4 regions of the Massilia sp. LXY-5 genome follow, and region 1 is predicted to be linked to each of the others. Evidence: predicted binding sites of a transcription regulator. Region 1 holds the regulator's gene; each other region holds the start of a gene.
What was found. Region 1 encodes sigma-54, which starts transcription at its own class of promoters, with help from an activator protein. Its sites were predicted from a motif close to TGGCANGNAANCTGCTTT; they were not measured.
Positions count from the first base shown of each region.

Region 2: the regulator sigma-54 is predicted to act here: its motif matches at 2,186-2,203, upstream of prpB (methylisocitrate lyase).
Region 3: the regulator sigma-54 is predicted to act here: its motif matches at 2,258-2,275, upstream of pepA (flocculation-associated PEP-CTERM protein PepA).
Region 4: the regulator sigma-54 is predicted to act here: its motif matches at 1,683-1,700, upstream of ACI48I_RS15795 (PEP-CTERM sorting domain-containing protein).

Region 1 is NZ_JBNNEH010000007.1:84,150-87,839, forward strand. It holds gene lptA (lipopolysaccharide transport periplasmic protein LptA) at 1-481, shown strand, start outside; gene lptB (LPS export ABC transporter ATP-binding protein) at 481-1,242, shown strand; gene ACI48I_RS21615 (RNA polymerase factor sigma-54) at 1,281-2,747, shown strand; gene hpf (ribosome hibernation-promoting factor, HPF/YfiA family) at 2,811-3,167, shown strand; gene ACI48I_RS21625 (enoyl-CoA hydratase/isomerase family protein) at 3,281-3,690, shown strand, end outside.
Region 2 is NZ_JBNNEH010000003.1:832,277-835,966, forward strand. It holds gene ACI48I_RS12680 (Lcl C-terminal domain-containing protein) at 1-423, shown strand, start outside; gene prpR (propionate catabolism operon regulatory protein PrpR) at 431-2,041, opposite strand; gene prpB (methylisocitrate lyase) at 2,243-3,127, shown strand; gene prpC (bifunctional 2-methylcitrate synthase/citrate synthase) at 3,152-3,690, shown strand, end outside.
Region 3 is NZ_JBNNEH010000003.1:157,218-160,907, reverse strand. It holds gene ACI48I_RS09735 (CARDB domain-containing protein) at 1-331, opposite strand, end outside; gene ACI48I_RS09730 (2OG-Fe(II) oxygenase) at 561-1,265, shown strand; gene pepA (flocculation-associated PEP-CTERM protein PepA) at 1,366-2,220, opposite strand; gene dxs (1-deoxy-D-xylulose-5-phosphate synthase) at 2,452-3,690, opposite strand, start outside.
Region 4 is NZ_JBNNEH010000005.1:166,854-170,543, reverse strand. It holds gene ACI48I_RS15805 (MFS transporter) at 1-94, shown strand, start outside; gene ACI48I_RS15800 (ferritin-like domain-containing protein) at 63-863, opposite strand; gene ACI48I_RS15795 (PEP-CTERM sorting domain-containing protein) at 1,743-2,393, shown strand; gene ACI48I_RS15790 (hypothetical protein) at 2,684-3,085, opposite strand; gene ACI48I_RS15785 (hypothetical protein) at 3,191-3,508, opposite strand.

The DNA.
Region 1 (3,690 bases):
CGTCGACGAAGTCACGCAGACGCGCATCCTGACGGGGAATGTGGTCCTCACGCGCGGCACCCTGATCCTGAAGTCGGACCGCGCGCTGCTCAAGGAAACCCCGGAAGGCTACATGAACGTCACGCTTACTTCGAACCCGGGGCGCGTGGCGACCTTCCGCCAGAAGCGCGACGGCGGCCCGGACCTGTGGGTCGAAGGCCAGGCCGAGCGCATCGAATACGACGAGCGGGTGGAACTCGTGAAACTGTTCTCGAAGGCGATCGTGAAGGAACTCGAGAACGGGCGCCTGACGAACGAACTCGATGGCGCCTACATCTCCTACGACAACCGCAAGGAAGTGGCCACCGTGCGCAACGACGCCAGCGGCGAGACCAAGTCCGGCGGCGGCCGCGGCACCCTGATCATCGCGCCGCGCCGCACTGCGCCCGCCGCGGCTCCAGCGGTGGCTCCGGCAGCGCCGGCAGCACCAGGAAAGAAATAATGAAAGATGCACGCGACAACCGCAGCACCCTGGTGGTGCGCGGACTGCAAAAAAGCTATGGCAAGCGCCTGGTCGTGCGCGACGTCTCGCTGGAGGTCGGCTGCGGCGAAGTCGTCGGCCTGCTCGGCCCCAACGGCGCCGGCAAGACCACCTCGTTCTACATGATCGTCGGCCTGGTGCCGTCGGACGCCGGTACCATCGAGATCAATGGCGCCAACATTTCGAGCCTGCCGATCCACCGGCGCGCGGTGATGGGCCTGTCGTACCTGCCGCAGGAAGCCTCGGTGTTTCGCAAGCTGACGGTGGAAGACAATATCCGCGCCGTGCTCGAACTGCAGCGCGACGACAACGGCAAGGCGCTGACGAAGGATGCCATCAATACGCGCCTCGACTCGCTGCTGGCCGAACTGCAGATCGAGAAGCTGCGCGAGAACCCGGCCCTGTCGCTGTCGGGCGGCGAGCGGCGCCGCGTCGAGATCGCGCGCGCGCTGGCGACCAATCCGCGCTTCGTGCTGCTCGACGAACCGTTCGCCGGCGTCGACCCGATCGCCGTGATCGAGATCCAGCGCATCGTGCGCTTCCTGAAGGAACGCGGCATCGGCGTCCTGATCACCGACCACAATGTGCGCGAGACGCTCGGCATCTGCGACCGCGCCTACATCATCAACCAGGGCGCGGTGCTGGCGTCGGGACGTCCCGACGACATCATCGCCGACGAGTCGGTACGACGCGTCTACCTGGGCGAACACTTCCGCATGTAGCAAGGCTGTAGCAACAACACGGGACACCAAGCGGCACCATGAAACAATCCCTGCAACTCCGGACTTCGCAGCACCTGGCGCTCACGCCGCAGCTTCAGCAGTCGATCCGCCTGCTGCAGCTCTCCACCCTCGAACTGCATCAGGAGATCGAGCAGATCCTGTCCGATAACCCGCTGCTCGAACGGCTCGACGACCCGCTCGACCACTCGGTGCGCCTGCTGGCCGACGGCGCGATCAACAGCGCGCCGGCGCAAGCCGAGGCGCCGGCGCCGAACAACGAGGAGGGCGCCCCTGCGCCCGAGGCGGCCGAGGGCGGCGAAGGCGGCGAGGTCGAACGCGGCGAGTCCGAGGGCGACTGGGGAGAGGGTTCGCGCGCATCGAGCGGCGACGGCGACGACGACGGCCGCCCGCAGCTCGGCGCGGTCGGCGTGACCCTGCGCGAGCATCTGTGCGAGCAGATTCGCGTGACGGGCGTCACGGCGCGCGACCGCGCGCTGGCCGAACTCGTGATCGACGCGATCGACGACAACGGCTACCTGGAGGAGCAGCTCGACGAGATCCATGCGCGCTTGCCGGAGGAGCTCGAGGTCGAGATGGACGAACTGCGCTGCGCGCTGGCGCTGGTGCAAAGCCTCGACCCGGTCGGCGTCGGCGCGCGCAGCGCATCCGAATGCCTGGCGCTGCAGATCCGCGCGATGCCGGGCGTGCCGCTGGTGACGCGGCGCATGGCCCTGAAAATCGTCGAGGGGTATCTGAGCTGGTTCGCGCAGCGCGAATTCACGAAACTGAAAAAAGCGCTCGACTGCGACGACGAGGACCTGCGCGAGGCGCAGGCCGTGATCCGCCAGTGCAATCCGCATCCCGGCGCCGCCTTCGCATCGAGCGTCTCGGATTACGTCGTACCGGACGTTATTGTCCGCAAGTCGAAGGGCGGCTGGAGCGTCTCGCTGAACAACGAAGTGATGCCGCGCCTGCGTGTGAACAACGTCTATGCGAATTTGCTCAAGCAGGGAAAAGGCGAAGGCCAGATGAGCGCGCAGCTGCAGGAAGCGAAGTGGCTCATTAAAAATATGCGCCAGCGTTTCGACACGATCCTGCGTGTTTCGCAGGCAATTGTGGAGCGCCAGAAGAACTTTTTCAGCCATGGCGCGGTTGCCATGCGTCCCCTTGTGCTTCGCGAGATAGCTGATACACTAGGACTACACGAGAGCACAATTTCTCGCGTGACAACTCAAAAATTCATGCTGACCCCGCACGGCATGTTTGAGCTGAAGTATTTCTTCGGAAGCCATGTCGCCACCGAAGCGGGGGGCGAAGCATCGTCTACGGCGATACGGGCGCTCATTGCGCAACTGACAGGAGCAGAAGACCCAAAGAACCCATTATCCGACAGCAAGATCGCGGAAATGCTCGGTGAACAAGGGATGGTCATTGCGCGCCGCACGGTTGCAAAATACCGCGAGGCACTCAAGATTCCTCCCGTCAGTCTCCGCAAATCCTTGTAACAGCGGCCCCCATGCGCACTCCCTGCGCGGCGCGGCGGCCGCTACATTTTCAAAGGAGTGTGTATGAATCTCACCATCAGTGGCCACCACCTCGACGTCACCCCCGCCATCCGTGAATACGTACAGAACAAGCTCGAACGCATCACCCGCCATTTCGATCAAGTGATCGATTCCCACGTCATCCTCGCGATCGACAACCTCACCGAAAAAGACAAACGACAGAAGGCCGAGATCAACCTGCGCGTCTCCGGCAAGACCGTACACGTGGAAAGTGTGGCGCAAGACCTGTATGCGGCGATCGATCTCCTGATGGACAGGCTCGATCGCCAGGTGATGAAATACAAGACGATGTTGAAGGACCATAGTCGTGAGGCGCTCAAGCGCCTGCCTGAAGGCGGAGAGGCTGCTGCTGCGATCTGATCGCGCATCGAGCACCGTCTGAACGAGGGCGCCGGAAGGCGCCCTTTTCATTTTGTGCGGTGGACGGCAGTGTCTTGGGTAAAATGCTTGTCTTTTCCATCAACGAATTCGCCATGACCGACCATGTCCTGACCCGCGTTGCCAACGGCACCGGCATCATCACGCTCGACCGTCCCAAGGCTCTGAACTCCCTCTCGCTGGCGATGGTGCGGCGCCTGACGGACATCCTGCTGGCCTGGCGCGACGACGCGTCGGTGTGCGCGGTCGTCCTCACCAGCAGCAGCGAAAAAGCCCTCTGCGCGGGCGGCGATATCCGCTTCTTCCACGAAGCCGGCCACGCGACCCCGACCGGCGGCAGCGCCCTGCTCGAAGATTTCTTCACCGAGGAATACGCGCTGAACCATCTGATCCACTTCTATCCGAAACCGTATGTGTCGATCATGGACGGCGTGGTGATGGGCGGCGGCATGGGTATCGCCCAGGGCGGTCCTGAAACTGGCCTGCGCATCGTGACCGAGCGCAC
Region 2 (3,690 bases), on a different contig from region 1:
TACAACCCGACCTCGACCAGTGCGCTGCTGACCGTCAAGGAGCGCACCTGCGTCGCGGGCGCGGTCCGCAACAAGAGTGGCCTGTGCGTTCCGCCCGACAGCACTGCCCACGACCTCACGCGTAATGGCCTGAGCTGGCTGCCGCCCCGCTCGACTGTCAAGCTCAGCTGGTCCGAGGCGGATGCCTACTGCAAGGCCGTCAGCTACCAGGGCAAGACCGGCTGGGCGCTGCCCGGCCGCTCGGAACTGACGGAGCTTGCCACCTCGGGTGCGCTGGCAGGCCAGGAATGGCCCCTGGGCGATACCTGGAGCGCAACGGCCGACACGGCCACGAGCCACTCGGCGGTCGACACGACGACGGGTACGATCGCTTCGCTCATGAGCGACAACAAGCTCTACGTCACCTGCACCCTGGGCCTGTAAGAACGCCTCAGGTTTCGGCCTTCAGCCGCCGCCACAAGGTCGTGCGGCTGATGCCGAGGTGGCGCGCCGCCGCATCGCGCTGTCCGCCGAAGCGGGCCAGCACCTCGGCGATACTTTCCGCGCTTGGCGGCGCGTCCGGCGCCGCATCCGCCACGGCAGCGCCGGGCGTTGCCAGTTCCGGCGCAATCCCCAATAAAAAATTCGGCGTCAGCGCCTGCAGCGGCTCGGCCGCCAGGAACAGGGCCAGCCGCTCCATCAGGTTGCGCAGTTCGCGCACATTGCCGGGCCAGGGGTAGGCCGTCAGCAGCGGCGCGCAGGCCGCGATCTCCGCGTGCAGGTTCGGATGCGGCCTGGCGCCGAGCGCCGCCAGCGACTGTTTCAGCGACCATTCGGCCAGCGGCACGATATCGGGCAGGCGTGCACGCAGCGGCGGCAGCGCCAGGCGCAGCACCGCCAGCCGGTAGAACAGGTCGGCCCGAAAACGGCCTTCGCGCACCCGCGTGGCGAGGTCGCAATGGGTGGCGCTGATTACCCGCACGTCGATCGGCACCGGCCGCGTGCCGCCGACCCGCATCACTTCGCGTTCCTCCAGCACCCGCAGCAAGCGTGTCTGCAGCGCCAGCGGCATTTCCCCGATCTCGTCCAGGAACAGCGTGCCGCGGTTGGCCGCCTCGAACAGGCCTGCGTGGCCGCCGCGGCGCGCGCCCGTGAACGCGCCTTCCTCGTGGCCGAAGAGTTCCGATTCGAGCAGGGACTCCGCGATCGCCCCGCAATTGACGGCGACAAAAGGCCGGTTCGCGCCCAGGCTGCGCGGTCCCTCGCGGTGGATCGCCTGCGCCACGAGTTCCTTGCCGCTGCCGGTCTCGCCTTCGATCAGGACCGTGGCGGGCGAGCGCGCATACAGCACCACCGTCTGGCGCAGGCGCTCCATGGCCTCCGACTCGCCGCGCAGATCGTTCAGGCCGCGCCGCGTGCGCCGCGTTTCGTTCACCGGGCCGCGCCGGATGCGGTTCGCTTCCAGGTTCGTCAGGCGCGCCAGTTCCAGCGCATCGTCGAAGGCTTGCCGGATCGAGCCGGCCGAGTACAGCAGGATGCCGGTCAGTCCCGTTTCCTCGGCCAGGTCGGTGATCATCCCCGCGCCGACGATGACCTCGATGCCGGCCGCCTTCATCTCGTCCATCGTCGCGCGCGCGTCTTCGCGCGTCGCATAGGTGCGCTGCGCAACCGTCAGGCCGAAGGTGGCGCTGAAGCCGGCCAGTTCCGGCAAGGGCTGCTGGTAGCTGATCACGCCGATGCGGGTCGACACCTTGCGCGCCCGCGCCAGCGCGCCCATGACATCGTAGCCGCTTGCTTTCGCCACGATCACCGGCGCCGATACCCGCCCTTTCAGGTAGGCGCCGTTCGAACCGGCCGCGATCACGACGTCGCAGCGCTCGCTTGCCATCCGTTCGCGGATGTGGCGCGCCGCTTCGTCGAAGCCGAGGTCGATCGGCTCGATCGTGGCGAGGTGGTCGTACTCGAGCGTGATGTCGCGGAACAGGGCGGACAGGCGCGACACGGAGACGGTCCAGATGACTGGTTTATCGGGGTCTTGCGGGGCAGTAGGAAGAGGGCGCATGTTGCAATTTTAATGCAACAGGTGTTTCATGTGTTTCACTTGGAACGAATAATGGAACAGGCCTTGTTCCACGGCTGAGCTCAACAGTTGGCTAAGTAGTTGAAACGATGTCGTTTTTACGAGGTCGAACACGGACAGGAGAGCTGGCACGTTCTTTGCGAAAGACAGTGTATTCATCACCACGATTTACCAGGAGACCCCATGATCCAATCCGCAGGCGCGCTGTTCCGTCGTGCCGTACAAGAAGAATCCCCGCTGCAAGTCGTCGGCGCCATCAATGCGAACCACGCGCTGCTGGCCAAGCGCGCCGGCTTCAAGGCCATCTATTTGTCGGGCGGCGGCGTCGCGGCCGGCTCGCTCGGCCTGCCGGACCTGGGCATCTCGAACCTGGACGACGTGCTGACCGACGTGCGCCGCATCACCGACGTGTGCGACCTGCCGCTGCTGGTCGACGTCGACACCGGCTTCGGCTCGTCCGCCTTCAATGTCGCGCGCACCGTGAAATCGATGATCAAGTTCGGCGCCGCCGCCATGCACATCGAAGACCAGGTCGGCGCCAAGCGCTGCGGCCACCGTCCGGGCAAGGAGATCGTCTCGAAACAGGAAATGGTCGACCGCATCAAGGCCGCCGTCGACGCCCGCACCGACGAGAACTTCGTGATCATGGCGCGCACCGATGCGCTGGCCGTGGAAGGCATCGACGCCGCCATCGAGCGCGCGGTCGCCTGCGTCGAAGCCGGCGCCGACATGGTGTTCCCGGAAGCGATGACCGATCTCGCCATGTATTCGCGTTTCGCGAAAGCGGTCGGCGTGCCGATCCTCGCCAACATCACCGAGTTCGGCTCGACCCCGCTGTTCACGGTCGAGGAACTCAAGACCGCGGACGTCGGCATCGTGCTGTACCCGCTGTCGGCCTTCCGCGCCATGAACAAGGCCGCCGAAAACGTCTACACTGCGATTCGCCGCGACGGCAGCCAGCAGGCAGTGGTCGACACCATGCAGACCCGCGCCGAACTGTACGAGCGCATCGGCTACCACGACTTCGAGCAGAAGCTCGACGCCCTGTTCGCTGCCCAGAAAAAATAATCGACACCGAAATTGGAGATCACGATGACTGAACAAGCCCCAGCCTTCAAGCCAAAAAAATCCGTCGCCCTGTCGGGTGTCGCCGCCGGTAACACGGCCCTCTGCTCGGTCGGCAAGTCGGGCAACGACCTGCACTACCGCGGCTACGACATCCTCGATGTCGCCACTACCTGCGAATTCGAAGAAATCGCCTACCTGCTGGTGCACGGCAAACTGCCGACCGCCGCCGAACTGAAGGGTTATAAAGCCAAGCTCAAGATGCTGCGCGGCCTGCCGCAGGCGGTGAAGCTGGCGCTGGAAGCGCTGCCGGCCGGCAGCCATCCGATGGACGTGATGCGTACCGGCGTCTCGGCGCTGGGCTGCGCGCTGCCGGAAAAGGACGACCACAATATCGCCGGTGCGCGCGACATCGCGGACCGCCTGATGGCCTCCTTCGGCTCGATGCTGCTGTACTGGTACCACTACAGCCATAACGGCAAGCGCATCGAGACCGAGACCGACGACGATTCGATCGGCGGCCACTTCCTGCACCTGCTGCACGGCACGGTACCCTCGGAAGAGTG
Region 3 (3,690 bases), on a different contig from region 1:
TGTTGCCGGCCTCGTCCAGCACGTACAGGTCGAAGTCCGCGCTGGCGTTGGCCCATTGCACGCGCACGGTCAGGTTGTGGTCCGCCGCGTACGCGGCAGGCACGTCGACCTTCAGCGTGAAGTCGTCGCACGGCAAGGCGGCATTGCAGGTGACACTGCCGGCCAGTCCGCTGGTGTTGGGCACCAGGAAAGGGCCGGACGTATAGGCCGTCGAGGTCGTTCGGTCGGTAACGCTGCCTGCCGCCGGGTTGGCGGCGCCGGCGATTCCCGCGTGCAGCCCTGCGTACAGTAGCGCAAGGCCGAGCGGCATGGTAGACCACTTCGTTTTCATCGATTATCTCCATTGACGCGCAGGTAGGCTGGCAGAACCGTTCCGCTCGGTGAGGCCTCCCGCGTTCTGATACATACGGTATCAAAACTCGTCAATACGGGTTGCACGATAGAAATGCATGCGTCCTCGACGCGCAGGCAAGGCCAGCGTCCACGGCAGCCTGCAGCGCGGTACACTGATGGGCACAATCCACCCCAACAGTGCAACCCACCAGCGAACAGGATCGACCTTGGACGACTTCATCGGCATCTACGACAACGCCCTCACGCCCGAACAATGCGACGCGATCATCAACCGTTTCAATGCCAGCGACAAGGTCGTGCGCGGGCGCACCGGCAACGGCGTCGACACCAGCAAGAAGGACAGCTGGGACCTGACCATCGGCCCGCACAAGGAATGGCATGACGTCGGCAACCTGATGATGTCTGCCGTGGCACAGCATCTGACGGCGTATATCGACCAGTACCGCGCGCTGGTGCTGGGCGCGCTGGCGCCGATGGTGGCGCATCCGCGCACCGGCCAGCCGGTGGCCCTGTCGCTGGAGAATTTCGACGAATGCGGCCGGCCGCATCTTGGGGCGCTGCTGCAGTCGATGTACCGCTGCGGGCCGATCAACCTGCAGAAGTATTTGCAGGGGACCGGCGGCTACCACCACTGGCATTCGGAAGTCTATCCGCAGAACGCCAGCTGCGAGACGTTGCACCGGGTGCTGCTGTTCCAGTTTTATCTGAACGATGTGGCGCAGGGCGGCGAGACCGAATTCCTGTACCAGGGGCGCAAGGTGGAAGCGCGCAAGGGACGCCTGATCATCGCGCCGGCCGGGTTCACGCATACGCACAAGGGACATGTGCCGGCCAGCGGCGACAAATACATCGCCACCTCGTGGATCCTGTTCCGGCGCGCCGAGGAGCTGTTCGGGAAGCCCGCGGGCTGACAGGCCAGGACGGGACAGGGCCATAAAAAAAGCCGGTCAGCGTGGCTGACCGGCTTTTTTTGAGTCCGCCCTTTTTCAAGGGCGGCACATTCAAACTACATTACGCCTTCTTGGCGCGCTTGCGGCTCACGACGCCAGCGCCCAGCATGGCGATGCCGAACAGGGCCAGCGAACCTGGCTCTGGCACTTCAGCCAGTTTGAACTGACCGTTGTTGCTGACAAAGAAGCTGCCTGGGGTGTTGGCGTAAGCCGAACCGTTGCAACCGTTGCCGGTGAAATTGGCGTACTGGCAAGCGACTTCGTCGACCAGGATGCTGGTCGGGTTAGCGACGGTGTTGGCGTTGGTGAAGGCGAAGGCCATGATCGACTCGGTCGACAGGTCCTGGCCGTTTTCACGGAAGAAGTAGCCCGAATCCAGCGAACCCTGGCTAGCCTTGGCCAGCACGGTGACTTGACCGTTGTTGGTTGGCGAGCCGCTTGCATCGACCAGACCGCCGCCGCCGGCCAGCACGGTGAACTCGGCGATCATGTTGCCCTGGTTGGCACCGTAGATGCCAGCCGACGTGCCGTACTGGTTGGTCGCGTTCTGGTACATGCGGATGGTGCCGCCGCTGAAGCTGAAGGCGCCGCTGAAGTTACCGGTACCGGTCGCTTCGAAGGTTGCCGAGATATTGCCGCCTGGGTAGTTCACCGGGAACAGCTGGCTGTTGCTGTCAGCCTGGACGATGTTGAACACTGCGTGTTCCGCGAACGAGAAGCTCGAGCCGCCGGTCGGGTTGATCTGGATGAAGGCGTTGCCGTTCACGTCCAGGTATTCGTTGACTTGCTGGCCGCTGGCATAGCCGCCGCCGATTGGATTGAAGACCCAGTCGTTCAACACGGTAGCGGCGTTAGCGCCACCGGCGACGGTCATTGCAACAGCTGCGGCACAAGCGAGTTTTTTCAGGAATTTCATGATCAGTCATTTCTCTTCAGTTGGGTTGTAGCCTCTATATGCAATACCCGTGCCAGCTAAGGCGATTACTTACAAATCAATGACTTAGGGTAAATTGTTACTGATGACATACGGCAACTGTAAAGTTTTCCGATTTATTTATCCTATCATTTCAGGTTTTTGAAACGATTATTTCTATTGCGCAATGAAAAAAAGCGGCGCATCAGCGCCGCTTTTTTATTTGCTCCTGCTTCAGGTGTTGTTGACCACCAGCCTGGGTTCCCCCGCCGCGCCAAAGCGCGCGCGGATCGAGGCGGCGATGCCCTTGGCATCGAGCCCGACCGAGGCCAGCAGCGCCGCCGGGTCGCCCTGGTCGATGAACTTATCCGGCAGGCCGAGGATCAGCAACGGCTTCACGATGCCGTTTGCGGCCAGTGCTTCGGCCACGGCGCTGCCCGCGCCGCCCATGGTCGCGCCCTCTTCCACCGTCACCAGCACCTCGTGTTCGAGCGCCAGCTGTTTCACCAGCTCGAGGTCGAGCGGTTTCACGAAGCGCATGTTGGCAACCGTCGCATTCAGTTCGCTGGCCGCGCCCAGGCTCGGCGCCACCATCGAGCCGAAGGCCAGGATGGCGATCTTCTCGCCCTTGCGCTTGATCTCGCCCTTGCCGATCTCGATCGAGGTGAGTTCCTGCTGGATGGCCGCGCCGATGCCGGCGCCGCGGGGATAGCGCACCGCCGCCGGACCCGGGTAGTGGTAAGCGGTGGTCAGCATCTGCCGGCACTCGTTCTCGTCGGAAGCCGCCATGACGACCATGTTCGGGATGCAGCGCAGATAGGACAAATCGTAATTGCCGGCGTGCGTGGCACCGTCGGCGCCGACCAGGCCGGCCCTGTCCAGTGCGAAGGTCACGTCCAGGTTCTGCAGCGCCACGTCGTGGATCAGCTGGTCGTAGGCGCGCTGCAGGAAGGTCGAGTAGATCGCGACCACCGGCTTCATGCCTTCGGTGGCGAGGCCGCCGGCGAAGGTCACCGAGTGCTGCTCGGCGATGCCGACGTCGAAATAGCGCTCCGGGTATTGCGCATGGAAGCGCACCATGCCCGAGCCCTCGCGCATCGCCGGCGTGATGCCGACCAGGCGCGGGTCTGCCGCCGCCATGTCGCACAGCCAGTTGCCGAAGACTTCGGTGTAGGTGATCTTCGCGGGCGCCGTGGCCGGGATGATGCCCTCGGTCGGATTGAATTTGCCGGTGCCGTGGTACAGGATCGGTTCGGCCTCGGCCAGCTTGTAGCCCTGGCCCTTTTTTGTGACCACGTGCAGGAACTGCGGGCCCTTGAGCTTCTTGATGTTTTCCAGCGTCGGGATCAGCGAATCGAGATCATGGCCGTCGATCGGGCCGATGTAATTGAAACCGAATTCCTCGAACATCGTGGCCGGAACCACCATGCCCTTCGCGTGTTCCTCGATCTTGCGCGCCAGGTCGAGCACGGG
Region 4 (3,690 bases), on a different contig from region 1:
CCTCGCCTTCCCCGCAGCCGCGCTGGTCTACTGGACGAGCGAGTGGGCGGCCGAGCGCCGCCTCACGCAAAGCGCGCAAGCTCCTCTTCAGTGAAACCGGCGCGCCGCCGCGCCTCCAGGTTGAACGGCCCCTTCAGCACCGGGGCCTTGTAGCGCACGACCAGATCGTCGTAGGTGGCGCGCAGCGGCAGGCCGCGCGCGGCGCACAGGAAGCCGTACCAACGGTTGCCGATTTCCACGTGGCCGACCTCGTCGCGCAGGATGATGTCGAGGATCCCCGCCGCCGCCATGTCCCCGGCCTGGGCCAGTTTCGCGCGCAGCGGCGGAATGGCGTCCAGGCCGCGCGCCTCCAGCGTGCGCGGCACCAGCGCCATGCGCGCCAGCACGTCCCCTTTCGTCTTGTCGACCATCTCCCACAGGCTGTCGTGGCCGGGGAAGTCGCCGTAGGAGTAGCCCAGCGTCTTCAAATGGTCGGACAGCAGCGTGAAGTGGTAGGCCTCCTCCTTCGAGACCTGCAGCCAGTCGGCGTAATAGGCGTCCGGCATGCCGGGGAAGCGCCACAGGGCGTCGAGCGCCAGGTTGACGGCGTTGAATTCGATATGGGCCAGCGCGTGCGCGAGCATGGCGCGGCCCTCGACGGTCGTCATCGAGCGGCGGCCGACCAGGCGCGGCGATACCAGCTCGGGGCGCGCGGGACGGCCGGGGATGGCGCCGTCGGTTTGCAGCTGGGCGCCGCTGTCGAGCGTCATGGCACCCCGTGCAAAGTCCTGCGCCAGGGCGGCCACCATGGCCGTTTTCGTGAGCGGATCGGTCTCCAGCAGGCAGCGCAGTGCGCCGGCCCGCAGCTCCGGGAAGTCTCGCATTGTCGTTCTCGTGCGTATAAAGGCGGGAGTGTAGCAAATCGGGCCAACCGGTTGACCATCGGGCACGCGCCGGGCGAACGTTCAGCTTATGGCTGTATACGACCCAGGGAGACCTTGGCTACAACTCGCCCCCACGTACTGTCGGGCCGGAAAATGACTTGTCCTTCAGGCACTGCCTGACGCTTCCGGGATATGAACCGCCTTGCACAGCAATGGTGCAGATCTTGGCTTTGTATTTCGTCTTTGCTGAACAAGCCGTGACTGTGCGCGACTCAGGCTGCTTGTTTATGCGTGCAACAACGCCTGGATTGGCGAGGTCGTCCGTTGCAACAGAGTACATGCAGAAGTCCGCAATCCATTGTTCCACCTCTCCTGCAACGGGACATTTCGCAGGGGCGGCAACCGCGATTGCACTTGCCATAAGTGGAAATGCCAGCAAAAAGCGAATGAATAGTTTTCTCATACCCGGTAGTAGAAAGAAGTCCTGGGAGCTAATGAGGCAAACCGCATCAACCGCTAATGTCTGCGCCTAGCCGATTACGGACCTATTTTAACGTCCGCTTCCGACCCAAAGCGGACGGTGCAGGGTACCGTCCAATAGGCGCTTGGTCGGTGAGGAAGCAACCGGCGTGGGTCCAGGGCGCTGGCGTTGTAGTTCTTACGGGGTTATTGGGCTGAAATGAAAGGATGCCTGAAAGCAAGCTAGCTAGCTATCCTAGTGGGTAGCTGCTTGGTACCAATGTATTTATTGTCGGAAAAACTTACATCCAAAAATGAAGTGGATAAAAAATTGCTAGTTCCTATAGGAGAGATGCATAGTGGCATGAATATTGCTTATAGAGAATATATGATGCATCAATCCACTTGACTAGGAATACAGTGAAAAAGACACTTTTGGCGGTAATCTCTGTGACCGCCTTCTCCGTATGCATGTCTGCTACCGCTTCTCCTATGTACACCATAGGCGAGGCTGTAACTAATCCCGATAGGAGCCTCACGTTTACAAATCTGGAGCGCTGGACTAGCTTAGTGAACTACCAGGAGGACGGAATTATCGTGAACGGTGATGGGGAGTCTTACTCCTACGCCGCCTTCACACCATTTGTCGGATACGACAACCGCAACTCTGATTTTCATTACGTCGCTTCTGGTACCTATTCTTACGTAACGATCAAGGGCGCGAATAAAGAAGTCTTCTCTGCTGTTAGTTTTCTTGTGGGAAATGGATGGGCAAGAAACATCAACTATCTGCGCTTCCAAGCGTACTTGGATGGAGCAACGATCGACGGAGGCCAGATCGAAATGACGAACGGGCTTATCAAATTTGCAGATACAACTGGCTTTGATGAACTGCGAGTGAGCTCGACATGGACTTGGGCGTCATTTGGTAGCCGACAGGCAATTGCACTTGATGATCTGAAGATTGATATCAAAGACGCTGCGACCGACGTGCCAGAGCCTGGTTCGCTAGCCCTACTTGGCTTGGGGGTTGTAGGCCTCCTCAACGCACGCCGCCGCAAATCAGCGTAACTAGCTTTGCTCCGATAATTGCCTAGGTGCTTCTGTCTTGCACGCACTCATCAATGGGTCTGATGAAGCGCGAGGGGGTGAAGGGGCGCGCTGTGGCCAGGATCTCGGTGTGCAGGCTTTCGGCCTTGGTACACCAAGACAGGGAACGCCCATCAGGAACAGCACGCAGTCGCGGTGCCCGTCCGGGACGCCTCCAACCGAATAATCCGAATGTGCTGTGGAGGCAGCAGGGCCGCTTACGACCCATTCCGGCCGTTCGAAATTGTCGAGCACGAAGTCGTCCACTGAAACTAATCCTTGGAAGCGATTTCGGCTCGATACTGGTCCAGCTTCCCAGCGCCGTAGTAGTTGAGGAACTCAGCCATAGCAGGCGCCACCTCGACTTGCGCCGTGATCTTCCAGAACCCGGCTTCGCCCATCATAGGCACAAGCCCTTCAATCAGTAGGCGACTGGCGTTGTGACTAGATGAGACCAGCCAGTGTTTCAGCAGTTGAGTGACTTCGTCGGTTGGAAGCTGAGAAGACCGTACAAGTGCGACCGCGTATCTGTAGTTATGGCTATACAGCTCTTTAATAAACTCGATGCGCTGCGGTACAGGTATCGAACGCAACCATCGGCGAAGTTCGGTATCAACCTGGGCAGTACCGGACCGACGTATGAACTGCTCAGGCTTGAAACTTGGCTCATCCATGGCACTGTTCTAAAGAGTTCTTCTTAGGGCCGCTTCTGGCCGATTGCGGACCTATTGTAGCGTCCACTTACGACCCGAAGCTGACTGTCACGGCAGACTCATTCGTCAGTGCTTTGTATTACATGTCGACTCGGCAGTAACTTCAGTCGAAACCGTCGAGCGCAAGATTTTCTTCAGGCGTTCGCCTAATACCTGGGCAGCTGTCGCGCTCACATTTGAATGAATGCCAATGTCGTAGCAGCCAGGGTTCACAAGACTGATGACAGATATATACGATTCATCTGCGCTTTTGAACGAATACACATAGCTTCCGCCTGCTCGCAAATAATCTGCTATGCCCGCCTCACTCAACGCCGAGAAGCCGTTGGCGTTCGCGAAATCTCTGACTGCAACCCTCATCAAGGCTGCCTCATCTTCGTTCATTGAACGCACAGCAAGCGTGTACTGAACGTGCCGCGTTTCATATGAACAAGCGAGGATCGACGCAAAAAGCAGTGATAGCAATGTGTTCCGAATGTACGTACCTGCCATCATCTGTCCACATGAGATTGGGTTCAATACAACGTCTGCTTCTGGCCGATTGCGGACCTATTGTATCGTCTGCT